DNA from 3 places in the Aestuariirhabdus litorea genome. Region 3 is predicted to be linked to each of the others. Evidence: predicted binding sites of a transcription regulator. Region 3 holds the regulator's gene; each other region holds the start of a gene.
The links. Region 3 encodes sigma-54, which starts transcription at its own class of promoters, with help from an activator protein. Its sites were predicted from a motif close to TGGCACNNNNNTTGCTNT; they were not measured.

Region 1: a site for sigma-54 is predicted at 2,477-2,494, ahead of D0544_RS01985 (CmpA/NrtA family ABC transporter substrate-binding protein). Genes of this name have one in related genera too.
Region 2: a site for sigma-54 is predicted at 7,642-7,659, ahead of D0544_RS13900 (HesB/IscA family protein). Genes of this name have one in related genera too.

The regions. Positions count from the first base shown of each region.
Region 1 is NZ_QWEZ01000001.1:398,656-408,218, reverse strand. Features, by position in the region: gene D0544_RS01990 (ABC transporter permease) at 1-933, opposite strand, end outside; gene D0544_RS01985 (CmpA/NrtA family ABC transporter substrate-binding protein) at 995-2,326, opposite strand; gene D0544_RS01980 (hypothetical protein) at 2,812-3,732, opposite strand; gene purU (formyltetrahydrofolate deformylase) at 3,823-4,677, opposite strand; gene sbcB (exodeoxyribonuclease I) at 4,727-6,169, opposite strand; gene D0544_RS01965 (YigZ family protein) at 6,193-6,837, opposite strand; gene D0544_RS17065 (PilZ domain-containing protein) at 6,821-7,219, opposite strand; gene D0544_RS01960 (tetratricopeptide repeat protein) at 7,281-7,673, opposite strand; gene D0544_RS01955 (universal stress protein) at 7,771-8,688, shown strand; gene D0544_RS01950 (FHA domain-containing protein) at 8,752-9,563, opposite strand, start outside.
Region 2 is NZ_QWEZ01000002.1:821,904-831,466, reverse strand. Features, by position in the region: gene xerC (tyrosine recombinase XerC) at 1-478, shown strand, start outside; gene D0544_RS13945 (HAD family hydrolase) at 475-1,191, shown strand; gene D0544_RS13940 (hypothetical protein) at 1,273-1,569, opposite strand; gene D0544_RS13935 (secondary thiamine-phosphate synthase enzyme YjbQ) at 1,758-2,189, opposite strand; gene nifM (nitrogen fixation protein NifM) at 2,266-3,111, opposite strand; gene D0544_RS13925 (nitrogen fixation protein NifZ) at 3,108-3,560, opposite strand; gene nifW (nitrogenase-stabilizing/protective protein NifW) at 3,560-3,916, opposite strand; gene nifV (homocitrate synthase) at 3,926-5,053, opposite strand; gene nifS (cysteine desulfurase NifS) at 5,100-6,320, opposite strand; gene nifU (Fe-S cluster assembly protein NifU) at 6,322-7,206, opposite strand; gene D0544_RS13900 (HesB/IscA family protein) at 7,277-7,603, opposite strand; gene D0544_RS13895 (SIR2 family protein) at 7,785-8,648, opposite strand; gene D0544_RS17435 (hypothetical protein) at 8,874-8,999, shown strand; gene D0544_RS13890 (osmoprotectant NAGGN system M42 family peptidase) at 9,037-9,563, opposite strand, start outside.
Region 3 is NZ_QWEZ01000001.1:195,494-205,056, reverse strand. Features, by position in the region: gene mlaD (outer membrane lipid asymmetry maintenance protein MlaD) at 1-198, opposite strand, end outside; gene mlaE (lipid asymmetry maintenance ABC transporter permease subunit MlaE) at 201-992, opposite strand; gene D0544_RS00975 (ATP-binding cassette domain-containing protein) at 985-1,800, opposite strand; gene D0544_RS00970 (calcium/sodium antiporter) at 2,025-2,990, shown strand; gene D0544_RS00965 (KpsF/GutQ family sugar-phosphate isomerase) at 3,009-3,983, shown strand; gene D0544_RS00960 (KdsC family phosphatase) at 3,983-4,507, shown strand; gene lptC (LPS export ABC transporter periplasmic protein LptC) at 4,518-5,087, shown strand; gene lptA (lipopolysaccharide transport periplasmic protein LptA) at 5,074-5,583, shown strand; gene lptB (LPS export ABC transporter ATP-binding protein) at 5,592-6,317, shown strand; gene D0544_RS00940 (RNA polymerase factor sigma-54) at 6,430-7,968, shown strand; gene hpf (ribosome hibernation-promoting factor, HPF/YfiA family) at 8,093-8,380, shown strand; gene ptsN (PTS IIA-like nitrogen regulatory protein PtsN) at 8,390-8,845, shown strand; gene rapZ (RNase adapter RapZ) at 8,978-9,563, shown strand, end outside.

The DNA.
Region 1 (9,563 bases), 200 kb from region 3:
GCCAATTGTGATCACCGCGATCATAATGCGACCCAAAGAGTGGGAGCTGCCGTTCTGGAATTCGTCCCATACGAACTTCCCCAAACCCGGGTTCTGCGCCAGCATTTCGGCCGCAATCAGCACCATCCAGCCCACACCCAGCGACAGACGCAGCCCGGTAAAGATCATGGGTATGGCCGATGGCAGTACCACCCTGTAGATATGTACCCACCAGTTCAGGCGTAACACCTTGCTGACGTTGAGCAGATCCTGCTCGATGGAGGCGACCCCGACCGTGGTGTTAATCAGGGTGGGCCACATGCAGCAGAGCATGACGGTAATCGCCGAGGTGACGAAGGATTTGCTGAACAGGGGGTCATCACTGACGTAGAGCGCACTCACCACCATAGTGACGATCGGCAACCACGCGAGGGGGGATACCGGCTTGAAAATCTGGATCAACGGATTCAGGCCGCGGTACACCGTGGCGTTCAATCCACAGAGGATACCCATAGGGATCGCCACCAGGCTGGCCAGCCCAAAGCCGGCAAACACCGTGGTCAGGCTGGTGAGGATCTGGTCGATATAGGTTGGCTTGCCCGTATAGGGACGGATCCTGACCTCCGCATCGGGGTTCTTTTGCAGTTTTTTGCTGTTGCGCACCTGCTGCCGTTCGTAGAATGCCTGCTCCTTGTCGCGCTCCGCCAGGTGTTCCTGCCACAGGGTACCGGCCTGTTCCCAGACCGCCACCGGGCCGGGAACCTGCCCCAGGGAAGTGACGATACGGGGCGCGCCCAGGTGCCAGATAAACAGAAACAGCGCCATTGCCGCCAGCGGTACCAGCAGCAACCGGATGCCCTGGTTGAGCCGTTCTGGACTCCAGAGTCCGGCCAGCTTTGGTAACCATGCCGTAGGAAGCAGGGGCTGGGTCGCAGTGATCAGTTTTGTCGCCATGGGGCCTCCTCAAAACAGGGCCGGACTTGCTGGCAGGCAACCCCGGCTGAATAAACCGCCGTTATTGCACGACCTCGTCACCCTTCAAACCGATCGTAAACTGGTCCAGATAGGCGTTGGGCTGGGTACCGTCGTAGGTGATGCCGTCGATAAAGTGGATCTGGGGGGCGCGAAAGCCATCCTCCCGGGCCAGGTCAGGGAAATCTGATGCGCGCATCTTGCCCTCTTCGATCAACGAGTCGACGGCGGCACGGTAGATATCGGGGCGGTAGACCTGTTTGGCCACATCGAGATACCAGTTGTCGGACTTGGGCTCGGCAATCTGCCCCCAGCGACGCATCTGGGTCAGGTACCAGATCGCATCGCTGTAGTAGGGGTAGGTGGCGTTATGGCGGAAGAACACATTGAAGTCCGGCACTGCGCGCTTATCCCCCTTTTCGTACTCGAAGGTGCCGGTCATGCTGTTGGCAATCACCTCATAATCGGCGCCCACATATTCGCTGCGCGAGAGGATCTTCACCGCTTCGGGCCGATTCTTGTTGTCCTCGGCATCCAGCCACTGGGCTGCCCGAATCAACGCCTTGACCACCGCGATGTGGGTATTGGGGTTGGCGTCGGCCCAGGCCTTGCTGACGCCGAACACCTTCTCCGGGTTGTTCTTCCAGATCTCATAGTCGGTGACGACCGGCACCCCGATGCCTTTGAAGACCGCCTGCTGGTTCCAGGGCTCCCCCACACAGTAGCCATAGATAGTGCCAGCCTCCATAGTGGAGGGCATCTGCGGCGGCGGTGTCACCGACAGCAGGGCATCGGCCTTGATGTGTCCCGAGGTGTCACCCTTATCGGGGGCGTAATACCCGGGATGGATGCCACCGGCTGCGAGCCAGTAGCGAAGCTCATAGTTGTGGGTGGAGACCGGAAACACCATCCCCATTTTGAAGGGTTTGCCTTCGGCCAGGTACTTGTCCACCACCGGCTTCAGGGAGTCCGCCTTGATCGGGTGCCGGGGCCTGCCATCGGCCATGGTGGGAACGTGGGGTTTCATCTGCTCCCATACATCATTTGAGACGGTAATGGCGTTACCGTTGAGATCCATGCTGAAAGCGGTAATCACCTGCGCCTGGGTGCCGTAGCCAATGGTCGCCCCGAGGGGCTGTCCGGCCAGCATGTGAGCACCGTCGAGCTCCCCATCGATCACCCGATCCAGCAGCACCTTCCAGTTGGCCTGCGCCTCGAGGGTCACGTAGAGCCCCTCATCCTCGAAGAAGCCTTTCTCGTAGGCCACCGCCAGCGGCGCCATATCGGTGAGCTTGATAAAGCCGAACTTGAGTTCCTCCTTTTCGACCTCCAGCTCGGCCCATGCGAACCCGCTTGCCAGCAGGCATCCCAGCATAACTCCCGCCACTTTATGACAGGCACTCGCTTTATTGGTGGATTGTAGAACACGCCCAAATCGAATCATCATTGCTATCTCCCACAGGTGAGCATCGGGTGAGGGAGCGGCTACCGGCTGGACAGACACCCCACAGAAGTTGATATATCTCATTCAACAAGCGTGCCAGCCGTCAAAACCCTTTAAAAACAGGGGTTGGCGGACGTTAATACCCTTTTTTGCACCAGATCAATGCCCCTCTCCCGGTCAGCGCGCCACAACTCTGCGCAGGCCAGCCGGCAGAATGCACCAAAACAAAACAACACACGCCAGCACTCAGCTGCCTGCGCAGCAGGCAGGATCAACCGTTCCGGCTTTCGGCACATAAAATACGATGAAGTTTCATATAAAAGGAAGATTAAGGAGACAGGGAAAGGGAGGAGAAAGAATCAGGGTCTCCAAAGGCCTGCCCTTTTTGATAAGGTAGCCACTTTTTGGCCCAGCGGCTAAGCCTGCTCGCGGTAAATCCAGCGTTGCAGGTTCTTGTCCATATGGTCCCGCAGGCGTTTGATACTGCATTCGCTAACAAACAGGATCGCGTCAATCAGTTTGGTGGCGCTGAGAAAGAGTGCTCCATTACCATAGCCACTATGCCACCCCTGCTGCTGGCCGTCGGCGATCTCGGCTGCAAAGTCCCGCACCTTCTCACTACAACCGCTTTCGCTATAGGCCTTTAGAATCCACTTGCGGTCACGTTCGGAAAAGGCGTCGCAACGCTCGAGAACGCCCCGCTGGCGCTGGCGAAACTCGGTGACCAGGTAGTTGAGCTTGAACACCACCTCCTGGTCACCCTCCTGATCCAGCTCCCGGTGGGTGGAGAGTCCACGAATCTGCGCTATCACCTCCACAATGGGTAGCAGGGTTTCAACGATGTAACCCAGCAGCAGAAGCGAATCGCCGTCGGTGCCGACCTCCTCATGAAACAGAAGGGACTTGATAAAGGTCAGCAGCTCATTGATCAGGTGGCTGTGGAGGTTGAAATTGGCGATGGGGGAGTCCATGCGCCACTGCTCCTTGACGAACAGCCACTCCCGCTCGACGTTTTCCCAGCCCGGCGTCTTCAACAGATTCAGTTCGTCAAGGCGCTGGACCCGCTCAAGGTGATACTCCACCTTTTGCTGAATCCCCAGAATTCTTGACTCAAAGAAGAGGTCGCCATTGAGCACGGCCAGGGAGGCCCCACGGTGGTGCTGCAGGTAACTCAACAGGGGAAGGCACCTGAGGGTCAATGAAATGCGCCCCAGGCGGCGCTGGTTACCCATATGCAAGGCGCGGTAGTCGAGGGCAGGCAAGGCTTCATTGGCCGTCGTCGCCGTCAACGCACCGGCCTGAACCACCCCGTTAAGCAATGCACCTTTTTGAACCATAATGGACCCCCAGTGGGTGTTAAACAGCATCCACCGGGTAAAGAGCAAAAACCCTGCCAGCCTTTAGAGTCGGGGGGGGGGAGAGCGGGGCTAGGCGAAGACCACGGTTTTGTTATCGTGCACCAGCACCCGGTCCTCCAGGTGGTAGCGCAACCCCTTGGCCAGGGCAGTCTTCTCGCAATCCTTGCCGATGCGAACCATATCCGCAATGCTGTCGCGGTGGCTGATGCGTTCGATGTCCTGCTCAATGATCGGGCCGGCGTCCAGTTCGGAGGTAACGTAGTGGCAGGTGGCACCGATCAGCTTTACCCCCCGCAGGTAAGCCTGATGGTAGGGCTTGGCCCCCGCGAAGGAGGGCAGGAAGCTGTGGTGGATATTGATCACCCGGTTGGCAAACTGATCGCACAGCGCCGGTGGCAGTATCTGCATATAGCGGGCGAGGACAATGGTATCGGCGCGGTAACGCTCCACCAGTTCGGCGACCTCGGCAAAGGCTTCATCCTTCTCCTGCGGGTTCACCGGTACATGGTGGAAGGGGATACCGTGCCACTCCACCATCGAACGCAGGTCATCATGGTTGGAGATCACCGCCGGGATCGAACACTCCAGCTCACCGCTGTGCCAGCGGTGCAGCAGATCGGCCAGGCAGTGGGACTCCCGGCTGGCCATCAACAGGACCCGCTTGGGCTCGGTGGAATCGGTAATGCGCCACTGCATCGCATACTCGGCAGCGATCGGCGCAAAGGCGGCGCGCAGGGTCTCGAGATCCAACGGCATGGAGTCGGCACAGATTTCGTGTCGCATAAAAAACCAGCCCGTGGCCAGGTCCGAGTGGTGGTTTGCCTCGGTGATGGAGGCATTGTAGTTCGCGAGAAAATTACTCACCTTGGCAACAATGCCAACGCGGTCGGGACAGGCGACCACGAGTCGGAAGGTTCTGGACATCGGCTACTCCTTTAAACGAGGCGCTATTATAAGCCCCCGGTGGCGGCGATCAATCCAGTCCCTGCTGCAGCTGCTCCCCCCATCGCTGCAACTCGTTGAGCAGCTGCTGGCTCTGCTCATCGGCGCGCTCCATGCGCAGCTGCTCGATGCGCCCAAAGTACTCCGACAGGGTTCGGCCTCCTCCACCAGCGGCCTGGCACAGGCGCTGTTGGCGAAACTGCTGCCAACGCCCCTGCTCGGCGGGCGAGAGGGTCTCGGGGTAGTTGCGCGCCCGGTAACGGAACAGCATCTCCTCCAGCCGGAGATCTTCGAAGGCCGGTTCCATTTGCGCCAGCTGGTCCGCGGCGGTGCGTCGCACCTGCTCCATCCGCTCGCGATCCCCGGGACCGAAAAAGCCGCCGCTGTAGAGCATATGGTCCGGATCCCGGTGGGGCTCACGCTCGGGGCTGGCCATCACCTGCTGCAATTTGGCCACCAGTTCGGGGGCCGCCAGCAAGCGCTCGTAGTGGCGCTTCATCTGCCCCATATCGAGTCCCAGTCGCTCGATATCCTCGGCGCGAAGCACATTAATGGGCGCCACCAGCGGGCAGCGGTTGATGTGTACCGTCTTCAGGCCCGGTCGTTCATCACCATCTGCGAGCTCAGCCGCCGGCGTGTAAAGCCGGCGCCGCAACTCCTCCACCTCGAGTGACAGCAGCAGCTCCGGGTCGCTCGCCAGGTCCACCACCACCACGCCGTTCTTGTTCTCCGGGTGGGGGGCGATGGGCAGCACCAGTGCCAGGCAGTGACGGCTGGCGGGATAACGTCCCGACACGTGCACCAGCGGGGTTTTCTGCTGGGGGTTAAGGTAACGGGCCACCCTCTGCTTCTGCCGGTGGGCAAAGGCAAACTCATAGAGACGGGGCTGGCGCTCACGGATCAGCCGGGCCATGGCGACGGTGGCGCGCACATCGCTGAGGGCGTCGTGGGCGGCCTCGTGGGCGATGCCGTTGGCGGCGGTCAGCGCCTCCAGCCGAAAGCTGGGCAGGCCATCATCACGCTGCGGCCAGATGATCCCCTCGGGACGCAGGGCCTCGGTCAGGCGCACCAGGTCGATAATGTCCCAGCGGCTGTTACCGTTTTGCCACTCCCGCGCGTAGGGGTCATAGAAGTTGCGATAGAGGGAGTGACGGGTCACCTCATCGTCGAACCTCAGGCTGTTGTACCCCGCCACGCAGGTTCCGGGGACGCTGAACGCCTGCTGGATACGGGCGATAAACTCCGCTTCGCAGCTGCCCCGTTCCCGGGCCAGCTGGGGGGTAATTCCGGTCACCAGGCAGGCATCGGGGGCCGGCAGCTGGTCGTCAGGGGGGGCGCAGTAGTGCACCAGGGGAGGCTCGTCGATCTCATTAAGCTCAAGGTCGGTGCGCAGTCCGGCAAACTGCGAAGGCCAGTCCGTTGCCGGGCTGGTACCGAAGGTTTCATAATCGTGCCAATAGATGGTCCCTGCCAAAGCAACGGCTCCTTATGCTTAATTCAGTGGTGGGGGAGCAGAGATAGATCCAGCTGGCCCCGACAGATATCCAACGCCTGCGCCTTGAAGGCCGCCAGCTGCTGATCGGCAATGGCGACCCGCAGGACAACCCCGGCCCCATACTCGGCGTCGAGCCAGCGCCCCTCCAGGCGCTCCACCAGCTGGCGCAGCGGCACCTCAAACCCATAGTCAAACCTCAGCTGACAGGGGGTCATTGCCCTCTGCTGGCGCAACTGGCTCTGTTCGAGGATACCTTGTACCGCCTCGGTGTAGGCTCTCACCAGCCCCCCTACCCCCAGCTTCACTCCGCCAAAGTAACGCACCACCACGACCACCAGGTCGCTCACCGCTTGCTGCTGAAGCACATTAAGCATGGGCCGCCCGGCGCTGCCCTGGGGCTCGCCATCATCCGAGCAGGCCTCTGCGGAGGGGGAGCGGGCGCTACCGGCACGATAGGCCCAGCAGTGATGGCGGGCGTCGGGATAACGCTGGCGAACATCCGCCAGGAACGCCAATGCCTGCTCGCGGCTGGAGACCGGCTCAAGCAGGCCAATGAAACGACTACGCTTAATCTCCAGCTCAACCTTGGCGGGGAGGGTAGGAACACTGTAGGGATGGGTCACCGGTGAATCACAACTCCGGTTCACGGAAACTGAAAAACTCCTTGAGAGCCGCCGCCAGGTCGTGGATGCCGTCGTGGGGCCACTCGATGCTGAAGCCACTGTCGAAATAGGCAGGGTCCACATCCTGCCGACACCATTGGCTGCAGGCATCGAAGTCCAGGTCGAAGTAGGACTGGTCACCTACCGGCAGTTTGATCCGCATATTGAACACCTCGCCCACCATGACTGGCAAGCGGGTAATCAGCATCAGGCCACGGGCTGATATGTTACCAATCGCACCGATCTCCCGCCCCGTGTTGCGGTTATAGATGGTCAGGTAATCGACCAGATAGTGGCGCGACAAATCGCGCCGTTCCTTCATGGGCTGCTGGCTATTCACCGTTCGAATCTCAAGTCGTGTCTGCACAAAGTATAACCGCTTTGCGTGAGACTGGCAGCCGCCGCCCTCGAAATCGGTCGCCAGCCCCTCAACTGGCCGGCTGGGTCGACAGTACCTTCAGGCGGGCCTTGGCCCGGTAGGCGTACTCGGATTGGGGGAAGGTGGTCACGATGTAGTTGTAGGTTTCCATGGCGTCCACAAAATAACCTTGCCGCTCCAGGCACAACCCCCGCAGCAGGGAGACCTCCGGCTGCAGGAAACGATAGGACCTTAACATCCGCTCAACCCGGCTCAGGGTCTGGATCGTGGAGACGCAATCACCCTCAGCATACTGCTGATAGGCCAGGTCTATCCCTTCACTCACCCCACCGCTGACCTGGTAACTACCACAACCAGCCAACAGGGCCAGTAGCCCCACCCCAAGAAGCCAGCGGCTCAGTAGGCGCCCTGGCTGTCGAAAGAAGAAGATGATGCTGCTCATTCGGACCTATCCTTACTGTGTAATGCGCTATCGGCCAGCTGTATGGAATCTTTACTCCAAAATGCTATGTTGAAGTGCAGCGGCCAAGGGTACCCCTATGAAGATAGACGCTATCCGTCAACTGTATGTGGTTCTGGTACCGGCAGTGGACCCCCAGCCCGCCCTGGATCGGGCAGGCTTTATCGCCGGGCTCTCGGGGGCCCATATAAAGCTGGTTGCCCAGGGCTTTGACAGTGACCTTGAGCACAACCCGTTGCTCAATGAAGAGCAGCGCCAGCGGGAGCGCGAGCAGTGGATTGAGGTGCACCGACGGTGGCTGCACGGATTACTGGCCGAAACCCGCAAACAGCACCCCGATGCCGAGGCGCAGCTGCTCTACAGCGCCGCCCCCGTCACCGAACTGCTGAGCGAGTGCCCACCCGGTAGTGACGCACTGATCGTCAAATCAGCGGTCCGGCATCACCCGATGCGAGCGCTTTTGCTACCGCCAGAGGAAGGGGAGCTGCTTCGGCGCTCCCCCCTGCCGGTCTGGATCCCCTTCAACCGTACCCCCCTACAGCGGATCCTCGCCTGTGTTGTCACCCCGCCTGACGGGGTACCCGGCGACCGCCCACAGCGGGAGATTATCGAGACCGCCCGCAGTATCGCCACCCACACAGGGGCCGACCTGAACCTGCTCCATTGCTACGCCCCTCTCTCCCCCCAGCTGTTGTTCGATGCTGACATAGCCTCTGCCGATCCGGGCCAGAGCAGCGCCTTGAGACAACACCACCGGCAGGCACTGGCCCCGCTCCTGAAGGCGAGCGGCATCACCGAAGCGCAGCTGTTGATGGTGGAGGGTCAACCTGAGCGGGTTGTGCCGGCGGAAGGTGGCAAGGTGGCGGGAACGCTGGTGGTGATGGGAGCAACCACACGGGGTGCCCTGGAGCGGGCCATCGAGGGCAACACCATCGAACGGGTGCAGCCCCAGCTCAGCTGCGACCTGCTGGTCTGTCCAGCCGCCCCCGGGTCATAGACCCGGGAAAACGCTTTGTACCTGGTTATGTGCGCTTACTCTTGTAGGTGGGGCACGCCACGCTCAAAGCACCATAAACAACCCGACACCGGCCAATACCAGCACCACCGCTACCGCGACGATCATCCCCATCCCACTGCCGCCGGCAGTCGCGGGCTGAGGGGAGACAGGCGCGCCACTCGCTGGCTCATCTCCGCCCTCTGAGGCGGCCGCCTCGGAGGGGGTTGGCATACTGGCAGAGGGCCCGGAGGCGGACTCGCCCCGCTTATCCACAGGCAAGCTGTCCGCCATGGTCCTTACCATGGTTTTGTCGAGCTCATCGGGCGGGCCCAGTACGGTAAAGATCAACTTATCAAACCCCAGCAGGTCGCCTCGCTTCAGAAACGCCTCGGTCACCCGCTTGCCATTGACATAGGTACCGTTGGAGGAGCCCATATCCTTGACCATCAAACGGCCATCCACCACCGAGAGCTCGGCATGGCGTCGAGAGAGGTGCGAGGAGGAGATGCTGATCTGGCAATCACTCGAGCGCCCAATCACCATGCTGTTACTGATTGCGAAGGTTTTTTCGGGCAGGGAGGCATCCATTGCCTTGATGGACCAGGGGGTATCCTGTGTCACCGGTTTGATCTTGGGCACAAACCCCTCTTTGGGATCCACCAGCTCCAGCTCGACGGTACCGACGCAGATCAGGTCACCGGCCTTGGTCAGCACTGCCTTTTTTACATCGCGTCCATTCACCGACAGTACAGAGTCGGAATGCACCCGAACCAGGGCCACCTCCTCGTCCTTGATCCTCAGCTCCGCATGGGTATCGGCCACACTCGCATCGGCAATCACAAAGTCGTTATCCGGGGCCGAGCCGATCCTCATCC
Region 2 (9,563 bases), on a different contig from region 3:
CTCCTCGGGGCTGCGCCTCAGCGAGCTGGTCGGCCTCGACCTCGATGCCATCGACCTCAAGGCGGGGCAACTGGTGGCCACCGGTAAGGGCAACAAGAGCCGTCAACTGCCCATCGGGCGCCTCGCGCTCAGCGCCCTTGAGCGCTGGCTCAAAGTTCGCCCGCAGCTGGCCAGTGCCGATTGCCCCGCGCTCTTTGTCTCCAGCCGCGGCCAGCGCATCAGCCAGCGCCAAGTACAGACCCGCCTCAAGCAGTGGGGTATTAAACAGCAGCTGCCCGATAACCTGCACCCCCACAAGCTGCGCCACTCCTTTGCCAGCCACCTGTTGGAGTCGAGTGGCGACCTGCGGGCCGTGCAGGAGCTGCTGGGGCACAGCGACATCTCCACCACCCAGATCTACACCCACCTCGACTTCCAGCACCTCGCCGACACCTACGACAAGGCGCACCCTCGAGCACAACGGCGTAAAGGACGATGATCGAAGCGATCAGTTTTGACCTTGACGACACCCTGTGGGACAACGCACCGGTGATCAAGGCCGCTGAGAGCGCCCTCGCGGACTGGGTCGCGCAGCGGGTGCCTGAACTCCTGCCCCACTACCGGCTGGAGACCCTGCTGCAGTTCCGCCACGACATCCTGGCTCATCGCCCCCAACTGCGCCACCGCATCAGCGAACTGCGGGAGCTGATTCTTTACCGCGCCCTGCGCCACAGCGGCTACCCCGAGGAGGAGAGCCGCGTGCTGGCAGCGGAGGGGTTTGCGCTCTTTCTGGAGGCCCGCCACAGGGTCACCCCCTTCGAGGAGAGCGAACCGCTGCTTGAGCAGCTGGCCGGCCGCTACCGCCTGATCGCCCTTACCAACGGCAACGCCGACATCCATCGCCTGCCCCTGGGCCGCTACTTCGACCACAGCGTGCGCGCCGAACAGATCGACCTTGCCAAACCCGACCCCGAGTTTTACCGGGTGGCGTTGCAACGCCTGGGAACGCTGCCGGAGCGTACCCTGCATATCGGCGACGACCTCGACAACGACGTACGGGCCGCGCGCCAGGCGGGCCTGTTCACCCTCTGGTTTAACCCCGATGCCGAGCCGGCCCCCGCCACGCCTGAAACGGAGGCCCATATCGAGGTCAACCGCCTGCAGCAGATCCCGGCGGCCGTCGAAGACTGGCTCGCCCAACGCGAGCGCTGAGGAGCAGGACCCTTCCCACAAAAAAACTGCCGTGACGCCAGCATAGGCGTCACGGCAGCGGGTATCACCGAATGAAGAGGGCTAGATCGGCCGGCTACCGTAGTCCCCGCCGGCTTTTTTTGGACGATCGGCCGAGAGGGTTGATTCCACCTGGGTGATGGTGCCACCCCGGGCGAGAAACTCGGCAATCTGTTGGTCGAGCACCTCGTGCAGCTTACGCTGCGACTCTAGGGTTCGACTTTCGGCACTGCGTTGATTCCGGCCCAGGGCCTCCATGCCCAGGTCAAGATCGTTGTCCATATCCATGTCCATATCCAGATCCTGGTCGTCTGTGTTATCCGATTCCATATGACTGCTCTCGCTAAAATCCTGGGCCATGGTGCACCCCAAATCTACGTTGACGGAAGAATCGCTAACGACAATTTATAGCGATTTTTTTGCCGGAGTCCAGATTATGAGCATCCCTTTTTTAATATTATTTTCTTATTAAAAACCGAGAAAATTGGTGCCCCAATAATCAAAAATTATAACGAGTCCAAAGCGGCTCCCGGATGCGGGGCAGCGCACTAAATTGGGGCTGGCTGGCCCTGCAGGGTGACCACCAGGCGGCGGGATCCGCCGTAGTCCCGGTGCTCGCACAAATAGATCCCCTGCCAGGTCCCCAGCCGCAACCTCCCCCCGCCCACCGGCAGAGTCAGAGTGGCCCCCAGCAGGCTGCTTTTGATGTGGGCCGGCAGGTCATCCGGCCCCTCATCCCGGTGCCGGTACCAGGGCTCATTCTCCGGCACCACGCGGTTGAAGTGCCCCTCGAAATCGATCCGTACGCTGGGGTCGGCATTTTCGTTAAGGGTCAGGGAGGCGGAGGTGTGCTGAAGCAGCAGGTGCATGAGCCCCACCTCCAGCGTCTCCAGCTCAGGTATCTGGGCCACCACTTCGGCGGTGACCAGGTGAAAGCCCCGCGACCGGGGCTTAAGGGTTATTTCGCGCTGCAGCCACATAAGTGTCTCCCGTTGACGACTGCCAACAGCCTATCAACGGATGGCATCGGTCACCAGCGCCCGCCTCGCCGTCGGTTCAGGCCAGCGAGGCCAGCCACTCACGGCGGGCCCGCGCCCGCGACTGTTCATCCAGGCGCTGGCAGATACGCGCGGATACGGTCTCGAAGGGCACCGGTCCACCGGCGTCGAGCCCGTTACAGCGGATCAGGTGCAAGCCGACTTCGGTCTCGATCGGCGGGCTCAACTGCCCCACCCGTAGCCCCCCATCCTCGTCGAACAGCACCCGGTCAATCTGCGGATAGAGGTGCCCGGCCGGCACCCAGCCCAGATCCCCCTCCTGCAGCACCGAAGGACATTCCGAATAGCGTTTGATGCATTCGACAAAAGCGCCGGGTTCCACCAGCACCGTCTCGCGAATCTGCTCCATTCGCGCCCGCACCCGGTCGGGCTGGTTCTCTTCGTACTCCCCGTTGAGAGTGATCAACAGGTGCTCCACTCGCCGTCGGGGCGGCCGTGTAAAACGTTCGGGGTACTGCTGGTACAACGCGCGGGCTTCGGCATTGGTGGCCGGTGTGATGGCGGGAGTGCCCTGCTCGATCAGTTGCTCGACCCGGATCTGCCGCTCCAGCAGTGTCTGCAGCCCCGCCAGGGTCAGGCCCAGTGCGCAGAGGTCATCGAGAAATTCCTCCTCATCGCCATACTGCTCCCTAAGGTTCGCCAGAGCCTGCTCCACTGCCGGGGCGGGCAGCACCAACGCGGCCGCCTCGGGACGCGACAACAGGCGCTGCTCCAGGGCCCGTTGCCGGCTCACAGCGCCCTCCAGCCAGCGCCGCCGGGGTTCATCGAGCTGCTCCGGCGTGCAGTCAAAATGGTGCTGCGCCGAGCGCAAACGGTAGTAGTTGAGCTCCCCGGCCTCGCTCATTGCGAACACTCCTGCAGTACCCGCTCCGGCACCTGCAGGGTACGCCCCGTAAAACGCACCTGGTAACAGGCCGTGGGGGCGGCACCCGCCTCACCGCTACGCAGCACCTTGAGCACCTGGCCATGGTCGCCACGCTCCACCACCACCGCCCCGTCGACGGCGAGGTCCACAACGGCCTGCACCGGTTGAAGAAATTCAAAACGGCTTTCGACCCAGGGGGCGCTGGCGGCGATCAGCTCCTCCTCCCGGCAGCCCACCTGGATATTGTCGTCCAGGAAGTGAACGCGGTAGATAAGCTGGTCCTGCAAAAAGGTACCCACATCCACCACATGGCCGATGCTGCCACGCTTGACCAACCGCTCGCCTCGGTGTTTACCGGGATAGGTGCCATCGTCACGCAGGGTGCGGATCACCCGCACCGGGTCGCCATAATCGTACTGTGCGCGCATCAGTTCTCACCTCCCGCCTCAAACTGATCCAGGCTGACAAAGCCGGGCTCATGCCGACGATAGACCCTGAGCGCCTTCTGCTCACGTGCGCTGGAGCTGACAAAATCAAGGTAGGCGCGCTTGAGCCAGTACCCGTAATGCTCAGCGGCACTCGCCCCCTCGGCCAGCGGGTTGGAGGCCAGGTAGTCATGGTAGCGCTGCAGTATGTGCAAGCGGTTTACCTGTACGCAGCGGGGTTCATACTCGACCCCAAAATAGTCAAGAAACGCCTCCGCACTGCCCAGCTCCGCCAGCGTCTCCTGCAACGCCTGTTCACTATCCCCACTCCGGGGTAGATCCGTTTCGGGTCGGCTCATGACACCCTCCTAGGCACTCAATTGACGGTAGTAACTGCGCAGCTGATGGCTGCCCGGGGCACGCTTGCGACGCTCGCTGAAGCGGCGCACCCATGGCAAGATGCGCGCTGCCTGTTCACGCTCAAGGGGCAGCCCCAGCTCACGATAGGCCAGCATCAGGCCGCTGACACCGGAGTGTTTGCCGAGCACCAGACGATGCTCGCGTCCTACCTCTGCGGGGTCGATGGACTGATAGTTATGGGGATCTTTCAGCAAACCATCGACATGGATGCCCGACTCGTGGGTGAAGACCCCCTCCCCCACCAGGCTTTTTTGCCAGCCAACGGGACGCCCCGAGGCGGCACTGACCAACGCACTGAGCGCGCCAAAACTCTTGAGATTGATGCCCAACTGGTGGCCGTGCAACTTCTCGAGCCCCATCACCACCTCCTCCAGAGGCGCATTGCCGGCCCGTTCACCGAGGCCGTTCACCGTGGTATTGAGGTGGGTCGCCCCCCCCTGTACGGCCGCCAGTGAGTTGGCCGTTGCCAGTCCCAGGTCGTCGTGGGCGTGCATCTCCAGCTGCAGGTCGAAGCGCTGGCGCAGGCGCCGGAAGCTGCGGCGCACCCCGAAGGGTTCCATCACCCCGAGGGTATCGGCGAAGCGCAGCCGCAGGGCTCCCGCACGCTGGGCGGTATCGGCCACCCGCAGCAGGAACTCGGGGTCGGCGCGGGAGGCGTCCTCGGCACCGATGCACACCTCCAGCCCCATTCCCCGGGCCCGTTCGACGTGGTGACGGATACTGGCCAGCACCTGCTCACCACTCAGCCCCAGCTTATGGCTCATCTGCTGGTTCGAGACCGGGATCGACAGGTCCACCATCTCCACCCCGAGGTTGGCGCAGAGCGCCAGGTCATCCTCGCGCATGCGGCTCCAGACCAGCAGGCGGGCGTCAAGGCGCAACGCACTGAGGGCACGGATCGCCGCCCGCTCTGCCTCGCCCATGGCGGGAATCCCCACCTCCAGCTCCTGCACCCCCAGGCTATCCAGGCGGCAGGCGATCTCCAGCTTTTCCTCTACCCGGAAGGCCACTCCGGCCGATTGCTCGCCATCCCTGAGCGTGGTGTCATCGATCACAATCTTGTCAAAAGCAGACATAGTCGAGCTCCTGTTGCCGGTGTTCCTGCACCGGACGGCTAATGGGTCAGGCGTACACCGGCGCGAAGGCCTGGCCGGGATCGGTCACCGGGGCCCCTTCGCTCCAGTAGGGAGAGAGCTCCCGCAATCGCGCAATAATGCCGGGGGTTACCGCGATCACACGTTCGATCTCCTCGGTGCTGGTCTCCCGCGACAGCGAGAAGCGGATGCTTCCGTGGGCTGCGGTGTAGGGGATATCCATCGCCCGCATCACGTGGGAGGGCTCCAGCGAGCCGGAGGTGCAGGCCGAACCACTGGAGGCCGCAATCCCCTCGCGGTTGAGCAGCATCAGGATCGCCTCCCCCTCCACATATTCGAAGGCGATGTTGGCGGTATTGGGCAAGCGGTTATCGGGATGTCCGGTCACGAAGGCGTGGGGTATCGCCGCCAGAATCCCCTCTTCCAGGCGATCTCGCAGCGCCCGTACCCGGGTGTTCTCCTCCTCCATGCAGTGCTGGGCCAGCTCCGCCGCCGCCCCCAGCGCCACAATGGCGGCGCAGTTTTCGGTGCCGGCACGACGACCCCGCTCCTGGTGACCACCGCGCAGCAGCGGCCGGAAACGGGTACCTCGGCGCAGGTAGAGCACCCCGATCCCCTTGGGAGCGTGCAGCTTGTGGCCCGACAGCGACAGCATATCGATCGCCGTCTGTTTGAGGTCGATCGGAACCTTACCCACTGCCTGCACGGCGTCGGTATGGAACAGTACCCCCGCCTCCCGTGCCATGCGCGCCATCTGTTCCACCGGGAACAGGGTGCCGGTCTCGTTGTTGGCCCACATCACCGAGACGATCGCCACCCTTGGCGAGAGCAGGCGGGCGTACTCGGCCAGGTCGAGGCGACCGAGGCGGTCAACGCCCAGGCGATGGACACAATACCCCTCCTTCTCCAGCTGGTCGCACAACGCCAGGATCGCCGGGTGCTCCACTACAGTGGTGATGATCTCGTTGCGGTCCGGTTGGGCCCGCAGGGCCGATAGAATGGCGGTGCTGTCGGACTCGGTGCCGCAAGAGGTGAAGATGATCTCGGTGTCGTAGGCGGCTCCCAGCAGCGACTGCACCTGCTCACGAGCCCGCTGTACCGCTCGCCCGACCCCGTCGGCAAAGCTGTGCATGGAGGAGGGGTTTCCAAACTGCTCGCTGAAAAAGGGCAGCATGGTCTCCACCACCCGAGGATCAACCCGTGTGGTGGCATTGTTGTCCAGATAAACCGGCTTGACTGGGGTACTCATGCTACACCTCCCCACTGACACGCTGGCCAGGGTTGTTGACCGGGATCAGGCGCACAAACTCGCCCAGCCTCTCCACCAGCCGCTGCTGGACCCAGCCCAGGGTGGCCCCCGCCATCTGGCAGCCGCCGCAGGCTCCCTGCATGCGCACAAAGATCTTTTCGTCCTTCACCTCCACCAGCTCGATATCACCCCCATCGGATTTCAGCTGCGGTCGCACTTCCTCTAACACCTTGAGGATCTGTTGTACCCGCTGCACCAGGGTTTGTGAGCCCTTCACTTGTTTGGCGGGTGTCGAATCCATTACCGGAGTCTCCCCCTTTTCCAGCATCACCTTACCGATGATCTCCTCGATGCCTTCGTGACAGGCGGCGCAACTGCCCCCGGCCTTGGTGTAATGGGTGACCTGCTCGACGGTCTTGAGGTCATGCTGGCGTACCACGTTTTCAATCAGCACCGCGTCGACGGCGTAGCACTTGCACACCAGCGCCCCCTCCTCGTGGTCATCCTGCCACTGCTCTCCGCGGTAGTTGGCCACCGCCGCCTGTAGCGCCTCCTGTCCCATCACCGAACAGTGCATCTTCTCCGGCGGCAGGCCATCGAGGTAGTCGGCGATATCCTGGTTACTTACCTTAAGAGCCTCGGCCAGGGTCTTGCCCTTGATCAGCTCGGTCAGTGCCGATGAGGAGGCGATGGCGGAACCACAACCAAAAGTCTGGAAGCCCGCGTCCTCGATCACCTCGGTCTCGGGGTTCACCCGCAGGGTCAAGCGCAACGCATCACCACAGCTGATGGAACCCACGTCACCCACCGCGTTGGCATCGACCACGGCCTTGGCATTTTTGGGTTCAAAAAACAGCTCTTTCACTTTCTCGGAGTATTCCCACATAAGGTTCTCCCCTTTTCTGTAATCCCGCTGGGCGGGCCTCTGGGCTAATAGCTGGCTGCGAACACTGGCGTCAGGCAGCGGATGATTTATTGCACCCGGCACAGGCCGGATCCTGGTTGGGATTGTCGAAGGTGAACCCTTTGCGGCCATCCTGCTCCACAAAGTCCACCCGCACTCCCTGCAAACGTGGAACACTCTCGTTATCAATAAAGAGTGACAGACCATGACTCTCCACCACCTGATCATCCTGGGCGGGCTGATCCTCGAGCCGGATCAGGTAGCGCAGACCGGAGCAGGGACTTCCCACCACCCCGACGCGCAGACCCGCGGCGGGATTGGGTCGGGCCGCCAGGGCGGCGCGGATGGTGCTCAGGGCGTGTTCGGTAAAGTGCAACATGACGACCCTCTCGGGGTTGGATTGATGTCATAAAGGCAGGAGCAAGGCCTATGCCAGCACTTCAAGACTGGCTCAGCACGTTGTTTTTGAAGGGTTTTTAATCGAGAAGACGGGACAGGCAGCGCCCGCTTGTCGGCTTTGCGACAGAGCGGCGGGCGCTCGGGGGGGCGGTCTGTCGTTTTTACGACAAGCAGGCCCTGGCCGAACCCGGGTTTGCCTGCAGGAAACGGGTGAAGCTGTTGAGGGGCTGTTCGATGATCTCCAGCGACATCCGCGCGCAGTAACGGCGCTCCTTGGGGCTGGGCTGCTCGAGAAAGACCCAACCCCTCGGCTGTGCGGCGCCGTAACTGATCTCGGTCACCAGCATACGCTCGGTATCCCGCCCCAGGGGAACCCCCATCAGCAGGTACTGCTTCTGCTGGCGATAGGTTTTGAGGGCGGGAGGAAGGGCGAATCCCCCCATCAACTCGGTCAGGTAATCCACGTAATCGGCATCGGATGCAATAAAGGAGGGCTCGGGCAGTGAGCAGCCGAGGGGCTTGAAGAGCACCGGCCAGGCGGGGTCGATCGCGCTGCTGTCGTCGATCTCCTCGTACTGCCCGCAATGGCCGCGGTAGAGCCGGTAGCGCAGGCCACTGCCCATGGTGCGCGCACAGCCTTTCACCAGCAGGTGCTCCTGTCCCCCATAGCTGTCCAACAGCTGGTGGTCGCGGTTGAGGTCCACCACCCAGGGCGGGGCCAGCTGTGCCAGGACATCGTGCAGGGGCGCCCGGGTCCAGGGCCGGCTGTAGAGTCCCGTCAGGAAGCGGGTCACCGCCGCCTGCCCCCGCCGTTGCTCCAGGTGCTGGGCCGCACGGGAGAACTCCACCATCAGGCGGGGCATCATCTCCCGCCCCTGGTTCATCGCCAGAATCAGGCTGCGGTTGTCGGCGGGCAGGGCGTCTCCGGTTTGGGGGTCGCGGGCCCCCGCCAGGGCTCCGGGTCCCAGCAGGGGAACCAGGCGGCCCGCCGTGAGGCCATCGCGCAGGAAATCGTAGTCGGTCATGGTCGTGCTCCTTGAGAAAACCTTCCCCGGTAATGCAAGAACCCATCCAACTGTCCGCCACCCGGCGGTCAGCGGTCCGACAATGGCCGCCGCATCGTTATCTGCACGGCATTATTTCCCGCTCTCTGGCTTATGAAATCAATACGTTAGGGTGTCGCAACCCGTGCCCGACCCAGGGGGTGGGCACGAAGGTGCCCCGCATTCACCCTACTAAGGAGGCATTCCATGCCAACCATCACATTTACTGCCAACAATGGCTTCGAGATCGAGAAAAAGGCCTGGGACGACCCGGCCCTACCGCTTGCCTGCCAGCCGACCCTGCGGGATGAGGAGGTGAAGATCTCCTACTAGACCCTCTTCCGGTCGCGGTTGGACGCCGGGCCGGAAATCACTCCTCCAGCGGGTCCCTGGAGGGATCTCCCGAGGGTTCGGCAAAGTCCTCCAGGGGACCGATGGCATGGCGATCGCGTTTGAACAGTGGGCCGCTTTGCATATAGAGCATCAGCAGTTTCGCGACCGCCGCCACGGAGTCCCGGTGGGTGCGCTCGTAGCCATGGGAGGCATCGAGGGCAAAACAGACCAGCGCCGTACGAATATCGTTACCGGCCTCCAGCGCCGAGGCGGCATCGCTGCGATAATAGCGAAACAGATCGCGGCTGTGCTCCACACCGTAATGTTCACACAGGCCCGTCAGGCTGCGGGTCAGGTACCAGTCAAAGGGGCCGGTTGAGTCCTGCATGGCGATGGTGGCTCCAAACTCGCTGGTGTTCTGTCCCGGAGCGAGGGTGCCGTTGTCCACCGCCACCAGCTCGGCCACATCTCCGTGCAGGATGTGTGAGGCCCCGGCCCCGGTCTCCTCGGAGATGGTAAACAGCAGGTGGCAATCCATCGGTAACGTCAGCCGGTGATCCACCA
Region 3 (9,563 bases):
ACCAATGGCCACGCCACTCATGGAGACCTTGGCCCTCAGGCCCAACCCTCCCACATTGCTGAAATGGGCGATCAGGCGATAGTCGTTATCGGCGGCCGAGATGGTCAGACCGCTCACCCGCAGAGCCACCATCACCAGTGCCAATATCCCTGCCACAATAAAGGCGCCAACACTGATCTCCACCGTTCTCATGCGCATGCTTACAGTTCTCCAAACATCACTGCGGTCAAAATAAAGTCCAGCCCCAGCACCGCCAGAGAGGAGTAAACCACGGTCCGGGTTGTCGCCCGGCTGATTCCCTCGGAGGTGGGCACACAATCGTATCCCTGAAACACCGCAATCCAGGTCACCACAAAACCAAACACAATGCTCTTGATAATACCGTTGAGCACATCCCCCTCAAAGGTCACCGAGTTTTGCATCACTCCCCAGAAAGAGCCTTCGTAGATGCCCAGCCAGTTCACCCCCACCATGGCACCGCCAATCACCCCCACGCAGCTGAAGATCAACGCCAGCAGGGGCATGGAGATAAAGCCGGCCCAGAAGCGGGGGGCCACGATCCGCTTAAGGGGGTCCACACCGATCATCTCCATACTGGAGAGCTGTTCGGTGGCTTTCATCAAACCGATCTCGGCGGTGAGGGCAGAGCCCGCCCGGCCGGCAAACAGCAGAGCCGTTACCACCGGACCCAGCTCGCGAACCAGTGTCAAGGCCACCATCTGCCCAACCGCCTGCTCAGAGCCATACTTGACCAGGATATTGTACCCCTGCAGCCCCAGTACCATGCCGATAAAGAGCCCCGACACCGTGATAATAATCAGCGACAGCACCCCCACAGAGTAGATCTGCGCCAGTAGCAGCTGAAAGCGGGAGCCAAACAGCGAGCGACCGAAGATCGCGCGAAGCAGCATGATAAAGGCGCGTCCCAGCGCCTCCAGGCGCTCGAGACCGGCGCGCCCCAACAGGCGAAGCTTGGCAAGAAGGCTATGCATTGGGCTCACCGATCAGATCCCTCAGGTACTCCTGGGCAGGGTAGTGGAACGGCACCGGGCCATCGGGCAGCCCCTGCATAAACTGGCGAATGCGCGGGTCGGTGGAGTTGAGCATCTCCTTGGGGGTACCGAACCCCAGCACATGGGTATCCCCCACCACATAGATATAGTCCGCGATGCTGGCGGTTTCATGTACATCGTGGGAGACAATCACGCTGGTCAGCTGCAGGGCATCATTGAGCATTCGAATCAGTTGCACCAGCACCCCCATTGCCATGGGGTCCTGCCCCACAAAGGGCTCATCGTACATCATCATCTGCGGATCCAGCACAATCGCGCGGGCCAGGGCAACCCGCCGCGCCATCCCCCCGGACAACTCACTTGGCATCAGATCCCTTGCACCGCGCAAACCCACGGCCTGCAGTTTCATCAACACCAGGTCCCGAATCAGGGACTCGCTCAGCTGGGTGTGCACCCGCAGGGGAAAGGCCACGTTTTCGAATACGCTCAGGTCTGTGAACAGCGCTCCGCTCTGGAACAGCATTCCCATCTTTTTGCGCACCCGGAACAGGTCACCGCGGGCCATGGTGGTCACGTCCTGTCCGTCCACCTTGACAATGCCCTTGTCGGGCCTGAGCTGGGCACCGATCAGTTTCAGCAGGGTGGTTTTGCCGGTCCCGCTCGGCCCCATGATACCGGTGATTTTACCCCGGGGGATCTTGATATCGATCGAGTCAAAAATGACACGCTCTCCCCGCCGGAAGCTGAGTCCGCACATCTCCACATAGGGGTTATCAAAAACCTTCATAGCGCCAGCCGACTCCTTGGCATCCAACACACTCAAGCTATATCCAGACCGGGATGGACAGCAGACTCAATACAGGGACTTCAGCGCATTCTAATCACTTATGGACGCTGTCGCCACCATACCTTATAGCTGTATGTATAGCTGTCTGTGCATTGCCCCGGCCACGCTTGCATTCCCATGGCATAATCTCTTTAATTACCCCCCCTTTTTTGACGGACACCCTTATGTTACTGGCACTGCTTTCCATCGCAGCGGGATTCGCCGCCCTGATCTGGAGCGCCGACCGCTTTGTCGAAGGGGCCGCCGCCACCGCACGGCAGCTCGGCATGTCTCCGTTGCTGATCGGCTTGACGGTGGTTGCCCTCGGTACATCGGCCCCTGAAATCCTGGTATCGGTCATGGCAGCACTCGATGATCACACAGGGCTGGCCGCTGGCAACGCCATTGGTTCCAACATTGCCAACATCGGCCTGGTGCTGGCCATCACCGCCCTGATCGCCCCCTTGCCGGTCAAAAACTCGCTGATCCTGCGGGAGATCCCCTTACTGGTGGTTGTCACCCTGCTGGCCGGTGCCTGCCTGTTCGACCTCCACCTCGGCGTCAGCGACGGCCTGCTGTTGCTGTCGGCCATGCTGGTCACCCTCTACCTGCTGTTTCGCTGGCAAAAGCCCCCCCTGGCCAATGCCGACCAGCAGCTGGCGCAGGCGGAGGCCGATGAGATTCCGGAAATGCCACTGCCCCGCGCACTGGGCATCCTGCTGATCGGCCTGGTCGTACTGATAATCAGCTCCCGTGCGCTGGTGTGGGGCGCTACGGAGATGGCTCTGATGTTTGGGGTCAGCGACCTGGTCATCGGATTGACCGTTGTCGCGGTCGGTACCAGCCTGCCTGAACTGGCGGCCTCCATTGCCAGCGCCCTCAAGAAGCATCACGAGATTGCGCTGGGCAACGTGGTCGGATCCAACCTGTTCAACCTGTTGACGGTACTGGCGGTGCCCGGATTGATCTCCCCCTCCAGTTTCGGGCCCGAGATCTTGATGCGCGACTACCTCAGCATGCTCGGTTTCACCCTGCTGCTGGCCGCGATGGCTTGGCTGGCGCTGCGCCGAGGCGGAATCGGGCGCCTGAGTGGCAGCATTCTATTTGCGTGCTATAGCGCGTATTATGTCGCCTTGTACTTCACTATATAGGGCTTTGGTAACAGCGATATGAGCCACCCCATCAGTTTCAAGGAATCGGGCCTGCGTACCGTACGCATGGAACAGGAGGCGATCGGTGAGCTTCTGCAGCGGATCGACGAGGATTTCGAGCGTGCCTGCGAGCTGCTGATGAACTGCCGCGGCCGGATTGTGGTTGTCGGCATGGGCAAGTCCGGACACATTGGCACCAAGATGGCCGCCACCCTGGCCAGCACCGGCAGCCCCGCCTTCTTTGTCCACCCGGGTGAGGCCTGCCACGGCGACTTAGGCATGATCACCGTGGACGATGTGGTCATCACCCTCTCCAACTCGGGTAACACCGGCGAGATGATCACCCTGATCCCCCTCCTCAAGCGCCTGGGCGTGCCGATGATCAGTATGACAGGGAACCCCGATTCCGCGCTCGCGCAAGCCGCCAATGTCAACCTCAATACCGGCGTCAAGCAGGAGGCCTGCCCCCTCAACCTGGCCCCCACCTCCAGTACCACCGTCTCCCTGGTGATGGGCGATGCACTGGCGATCGCCCTGCTGGAGCGACGCGGTTTCAGTGCAGAAGACTTTGCTTTCTCCCACCCCGGCGGCGCCCTTGGCCGACGCCTTCTACTGAAGGTGGATGATGTGATGCACAGCGGCGAACGGCTCCCCATAGTCAGCGAAGGCACCCTGCTGCGCGATGCGCTGCTGGAGATGACCCACAAGGGGCTGGGGATGACCGCCATCGTTGCCAGTGACGGCACCCTCAGCGGCGTCTTCACCGATGGCGACCTGCGCCGCTCCCTGGACCATGAGCTCAACATGGCCACCACCGCCATCGACGAGGTGATGACCCGCCGCTGCAAAACCGTCACCCAGGGGGTTCTGGCCGCCGAGGCGGTGCATATCATGGAGGAGACCAAAATCAATGGCCTGATCGTCATCAATGCCGAGCAGAAACCGGTTGGCGCACTCAATATGCACGACCTGCTGCGCGCGGGGGTCGTCTGATGTTCAGCCACCTGAAAGAGCGCGCACAACGCATTCGCCTGGCAGTGTTCGATGTGGATGGCGTGCTCACCAACGGCCAGCTACTGTTCAGCGAAAACGGCGAGGAGCTGAAGGCCTTCTCCACCCTCGACGGCCAGGGCATCAAGATGCTGCAGCGTGCCGGCATCGAGACCGCCATCATCACCGGGCGCGAATCGCAACTGGTGGCCCGGCGGGCTCAAAACCTGGGGATCGCCCACCTCTATCAGGGCCGTGAGGACAAACTCGTCGCCCTGCAGGAGCTGCTGCCCCAGCTGGGGCTGGCCCTTGAGGAGGTTGCCTACCTCGGTGACGACCTCCCCGACCTCGCTGCAATACGCCGCGTGGGGTTAGGGGCGGCGGTGGCCAACGCCCACGATTTCGTCAAACAGCACGCCTGCGCTGTTACCCTGAAGCCCGGCGGCCAGGGCGCCGCCCGCGAGTTCTGCGATGCCCTGCTGGACGCCCAGGGGAAGCTGCAGGAAGCGCTGGACAGCTACCTGTGAGTACCCCCTTGTGAGAGCCGCCCTGATCTCCCTGCTGGTTAGCGCCCTGCTGGCCTACGGCGGCTTTTACCTCTACCAGAACACGCCTCTCCGACAGGCACTTACCCCACCGGATACTGACCCCAGCGAACGCCAGGAGGCGGACTTCTACCTGACCAACGCCCGCCTGGTTCGCTTCAACCAGCAGGGTGAGCTGGATCACCGGATGCACGCGCAAGAGGTCAACCACTACCCGCTTGATGACACCACTATCATCCGGCAACCCCGCATGGTGCTCTACCGGGAACAGGGCGAGCGCCACATCAGCGCCAGTAATGGAAAGCTCCTGCCCGGCAGTAAGGACCTGGAGCTGTGGGACGAGGTGCTGATAGTGGCGCGAGCCAGGGACGGCAGTGAACAGGGACGCCTTGATACTGATTTCATCACTCTATACTCTGGTCAGGAACTGGCATCAACCAGCCGTCCGGTTATAATCACCACCCCCCAGAGCGTCACCCGAGCGGTCGGGTTAAACGCCCACCTTGACCAGAATCGCGTTCAGCTGTTATCCAATGTCAGAGGCACCTATGAAGTTCAATAGCTCCCTGCTCCTTACCCTGGCCACCAGCGTGCTGTTCAGTGCATCCGCCTGGGCATTGCCAGAGGATCGCGGGCAGCCGATCCGCATCAAGGCCGACTCTGCGGATATCAACGAGGGCATGGGACGTGCGGTATACAGCGGTAATGTGACCATGGACCAGGGCTCCATTCACATCAGCGGCGACAAAATCACCGTATTCACCACGGATGGAACCGTTACCCGTATGGTTGCCGAGGGGAGTCCGGCCCACTACCGGGAAAAGCCCGCTGCCGACAAAGAGATCATCAAGGCCTATGGCCACACCATCGACTACGCCATCGCTCGAGAGCAGGTGACCCTGCAACACAATGCACAGCTGCTGCAGGAGGGCAACTCCTTCAGCGGAGACACCATCCATTACAATACGGTCACCCAGACGGTGAGCGCCCAGAGCAGCGACCGCGCTGACACCGGCGGTCGTGTCGAGATGATTATCCAGCCCAAGAGCAAGCAGTAACGCGACCCATGGCGACCCTAAAAGCACTCCATCTGGCGAAAAGCTACCGCGGAAGAAAGGTGGTCGAGGACATCTCGGTCAGCATCAGCAGCAACCAGATTGTCGGGCTGCTGGGCCCCAACGGGGCTGGCAAAACCACCAGCTTCTACATGATCGTCGGCCTGGTTAACGCGGATGACGGCCAGATCCTGATCGACGGCGAGGACATCACCCGCCTGCCCATGCACGGGCGCGCCCGCAAGGGGATCGGCTATCTCACCCAGGAAGCCTCCATCTTTCGCAAGCTCAGCGTCACCCAGAACATCCTCGCCATCCTGGAGACCCGCAAGGATCTCAACCGTAAACAGCGACTGGAGAAACTGGAGGAGCTGCTGCAGGAGTTCCATATCACCCATATTCGCAACAGCACAGGTATCAGCCTCTCCGGTGGTGAGCGGCGCCGGGTCGAGATCGCCCGCGCACTGGCCATGGAACCCGCCTTTATCCTGCTGGATGAGCCCTTCGCCGGCGTTGACCCTATCTCGGTCAACGACATCAAGGAGGTGGTTCGCCACCTGCGCAACATAGGTATAGGGGTCCTGATTACTGACCACAACGTACGCGAAACCCTGGACATCTGTGAGTTGGCTTATATCGTCAGCGAGGGCAAGATCATTGCCGAGGGCGATCCCGAAACCGTGATGAACAACCAGAAGGTCAAGGATGTCTACCTAGGACATCAGTTCCGCATATAGGCATTGGGCCCCGTTCAGCCCTATAATGGGCCATGCAAGAATTTTGCCGTGACCAACAGAGCGGCCCTCCTCAAGAAGACAGGCAGATTATGGACCGGACACTCTTTTATCTATGAAACCATCCTTAGTCCTGAAAATGGGCCAGCAGCTGACCATGACCCCTCAGCTGCAGCAAGCCATCAAGCTCCTTCAACTGTCTACCCTGGACCTGCAACAGGAGGTTCAGCAAGCCCTTGAGTCCAACCCCATGCTGGAAGCCGAAGAGGGCTCAGACAGCGAATCCTCATCCGATCACGACCAAAGTGGCGACAATAACGAGTTTGACAGCGCTACCGATTACAACACCCTGAGCGAGGGTGAACAGCGCAAGCAGGAGCAGCAGAGCGTCGACAGCGCCAACAACGAAAATGAGGTGATGTCCGACGACTGGCAGGACAACATCCCAGAGGACCTCCCGGTGGACACCGCCTGGGATGACGTTTACCAGTCCAGCCTGCCCCCCTCTTCCGGCTCCGGTGGAGGGGACAATGACGACTACAACCCGGCCGCACGTGCCAGTACCACCGAGTCACTGCAATCGCACCTGGAGTGGCAACTCAACCTCACCCCGATGTCCGATACGGACCGGGCGATCGCCGTCACCATTATTGACGCGCTCACCGAAGATGGTTACCTCAGCTGCAGCTGCGAAGAGCTGCTGGAGGGGATCGAGGAGGAGCTGGAGATTGAGCTCGATGAGGTGGAAGCCGTACTGCGCCGCATCCAGCAATTTGACCCGGTGGGGGTGGCCGCACGCTCCCTTACCGAATGTTTGCTGATCCAGCTTGCGCAACTCCCCGAGAGCACACCCCACCTGGGTTCGGCGCGACTGGTGGTGGAAAAGTACATCAATCTTCTGGGCACCCACGATTATGCCCAGCTGATGCGCAAATCCCGACTCAAGGAGGCCGACCTTAAGGCCGCCATTGAGTTGATCCAGACCCTGAACCCCAAGCCCGGGGACAGCATCCAGAGTAGTGAACCGGAGTACGTTATTCCCGATGTCACGGTCAAGAAGGTCAATGGCCGCTGGACCGTTGAGCTCAACCCTGACGCCGTACCTCGGGTGCGAATCAACTCCGGGTACGCCTCACTGGTGAAACGTGCCGACAACAGCGCAGACAACACCTACCTCAAAAACCACCTGCAGGAGGCGCGCTGGTTTCTCAAAAGCCTGCAGAGCCGGAACGAAACCCTGATGAAGGTGGCCACCCAGATCGTGGAGCACCAACGGGGGTTCCTGGAATATGGCGACGAGGCGATGAAGCCCCTGGTCTTGCATGACATCGCCGAAGCGGTCAGCATGCACGAATCGACCATTTCACGGGTGACGACGCAAAAATACATGCACACCCCGCGGGGTATTTTTGAGCTTAAGTATTTCTTCTCCAGCCACGTCAGCACCGCCAGTGGTGGGGAGTGCTCATCGACCGCCATTCGGGCCATCATCAAAAAGCTGGTGGCGGCAGAGAACCCGAAAAAACCATTGAGTGACAGTAAAATAGCCGGCCTGCTCGCCGAGCAGGGGATCAAGGTCGCACGGCGCACCATCGCCAAGTACCGTGAATCCCTTTCAATCGCACCTTCTAACGAAAGAAAACGTCTGGTATAGGTTATATTGATTGACGGCAACATAGAGATATCGAGCCTCGGATATGATCGGTAACAGAGGCAAACGCATGAGTCCATCGCACGATGGGTTCAGTATCACGTAAAACAGATCAGGAGAAAGACGCATGCAAATCAATATCAGTGGACATCATGTTGATGTAACCGAGGCATTGCGTGAATATGTAGCAACCAAAGTTGACCGCCTGGAGCGCCATTTTGACACCATCACCAGCGTCAACGTTACCCTCAGCATCGAGAAAGAGGGCCAAAAGGCGGAAGCCAACCTCCATGTACGTGGCGCTGACATTCATGCCACTTCCGTTCATCAAGACATGTATGCCGCCATTGATATGCTGGCCGACAAGCTCGACCGCCAGCTAATGAAACATAAGGAAAAGAGTCTAGCCCGCTAACCCTTGGCCATGAACCTCATATCCCTCCTTAGCCCCGACCGCAGCCTCTGTGCTGCGGAAGGCGGCAGCAAAAAACGCGTATTAGAAACCCTCGCCGAAGCCCTTTCCCACTCGGGACAGGAGATTTCAGCGGGAGAGCTGTTTAACGGGCTGATTGAGCGGGAACGCCTCGGCAGTACCGGGTTCGGTAAGGGGATCGCTATCCCCCATTGTCGTCTCGAGTCCTGCACCGAAGCGATTGCCGCACTGCTCAAGCTTTCCGACGGGGTCGACTTCGATGCCATGGACGACCAACCGGTGGATATCATCTTTGCGCTGGTCGTACCCAATGAGGCCACCAGTGAGCACCTGGCGATTTTGCAGGAACTGGCTGGCCGTCTCGACAACGCCAGCTACCGGAACCGCCTGCGCACGGCGAAAACCAGCAGCGAACTCTACCAGATGGCCATTGCCCCCCTCGACTGACCCTCAAACCACAGACCGTACCCAACACAACTGATATACTGACTGCGCAGAGCCCTTAAGGAAGAATCTCCCCTGACATTCCTACCCCACTCCAGGGGTATCATGCAGGGAGCAGCGAGCGAAGTAGCCAACATGCGACTAGTCATTATCAGTGGACGATCCGGATCCGGTAAGAGTAGTGCCCTCCATGTGCTGGAGGATCAGGGCTTTTATTGTGTCGACAACATGCCCGCCGGGCTGCTGGGCTCGCTGGCCGAAGAGATCTCCCGGGAGCAGGCGCTCAGGAACGCCGCCGTCAGTATCGACGCGCGCAATATGCACGCCGACCTCAAGCGCTTCCCCCAAATCCTTACCCAGCTCACAGAGAGCGGCGTACAGTGCGAAGTGATCTACCTGGATGCGGACCCCGCAACCCTCCTCAAGCGCTTCAGCGAAACGCGCCGACGTCACCCCCTGTCCAACGAAAAATGCTCACTTGAAGAGGCGATCCGCGCCGAAAGCGAGTTGCTGTCACCGCTTAAAAACCGGGCCAAGCTCACGCTGGACACCAGCTCGCTGTCGTTGCATGAGCTACGGGATCTGGTCCGCACCCGAGTCGCCGGGCGCAAGGATGGCAGCCTGGCCCTGCTGTTCCAGTCCTTTGGTTTCAAGCGCGGTATCCCGATTGATGCCGATTACGTATTTGATGTACGCTGTTTGCCTAACCCCTATTGGGTCC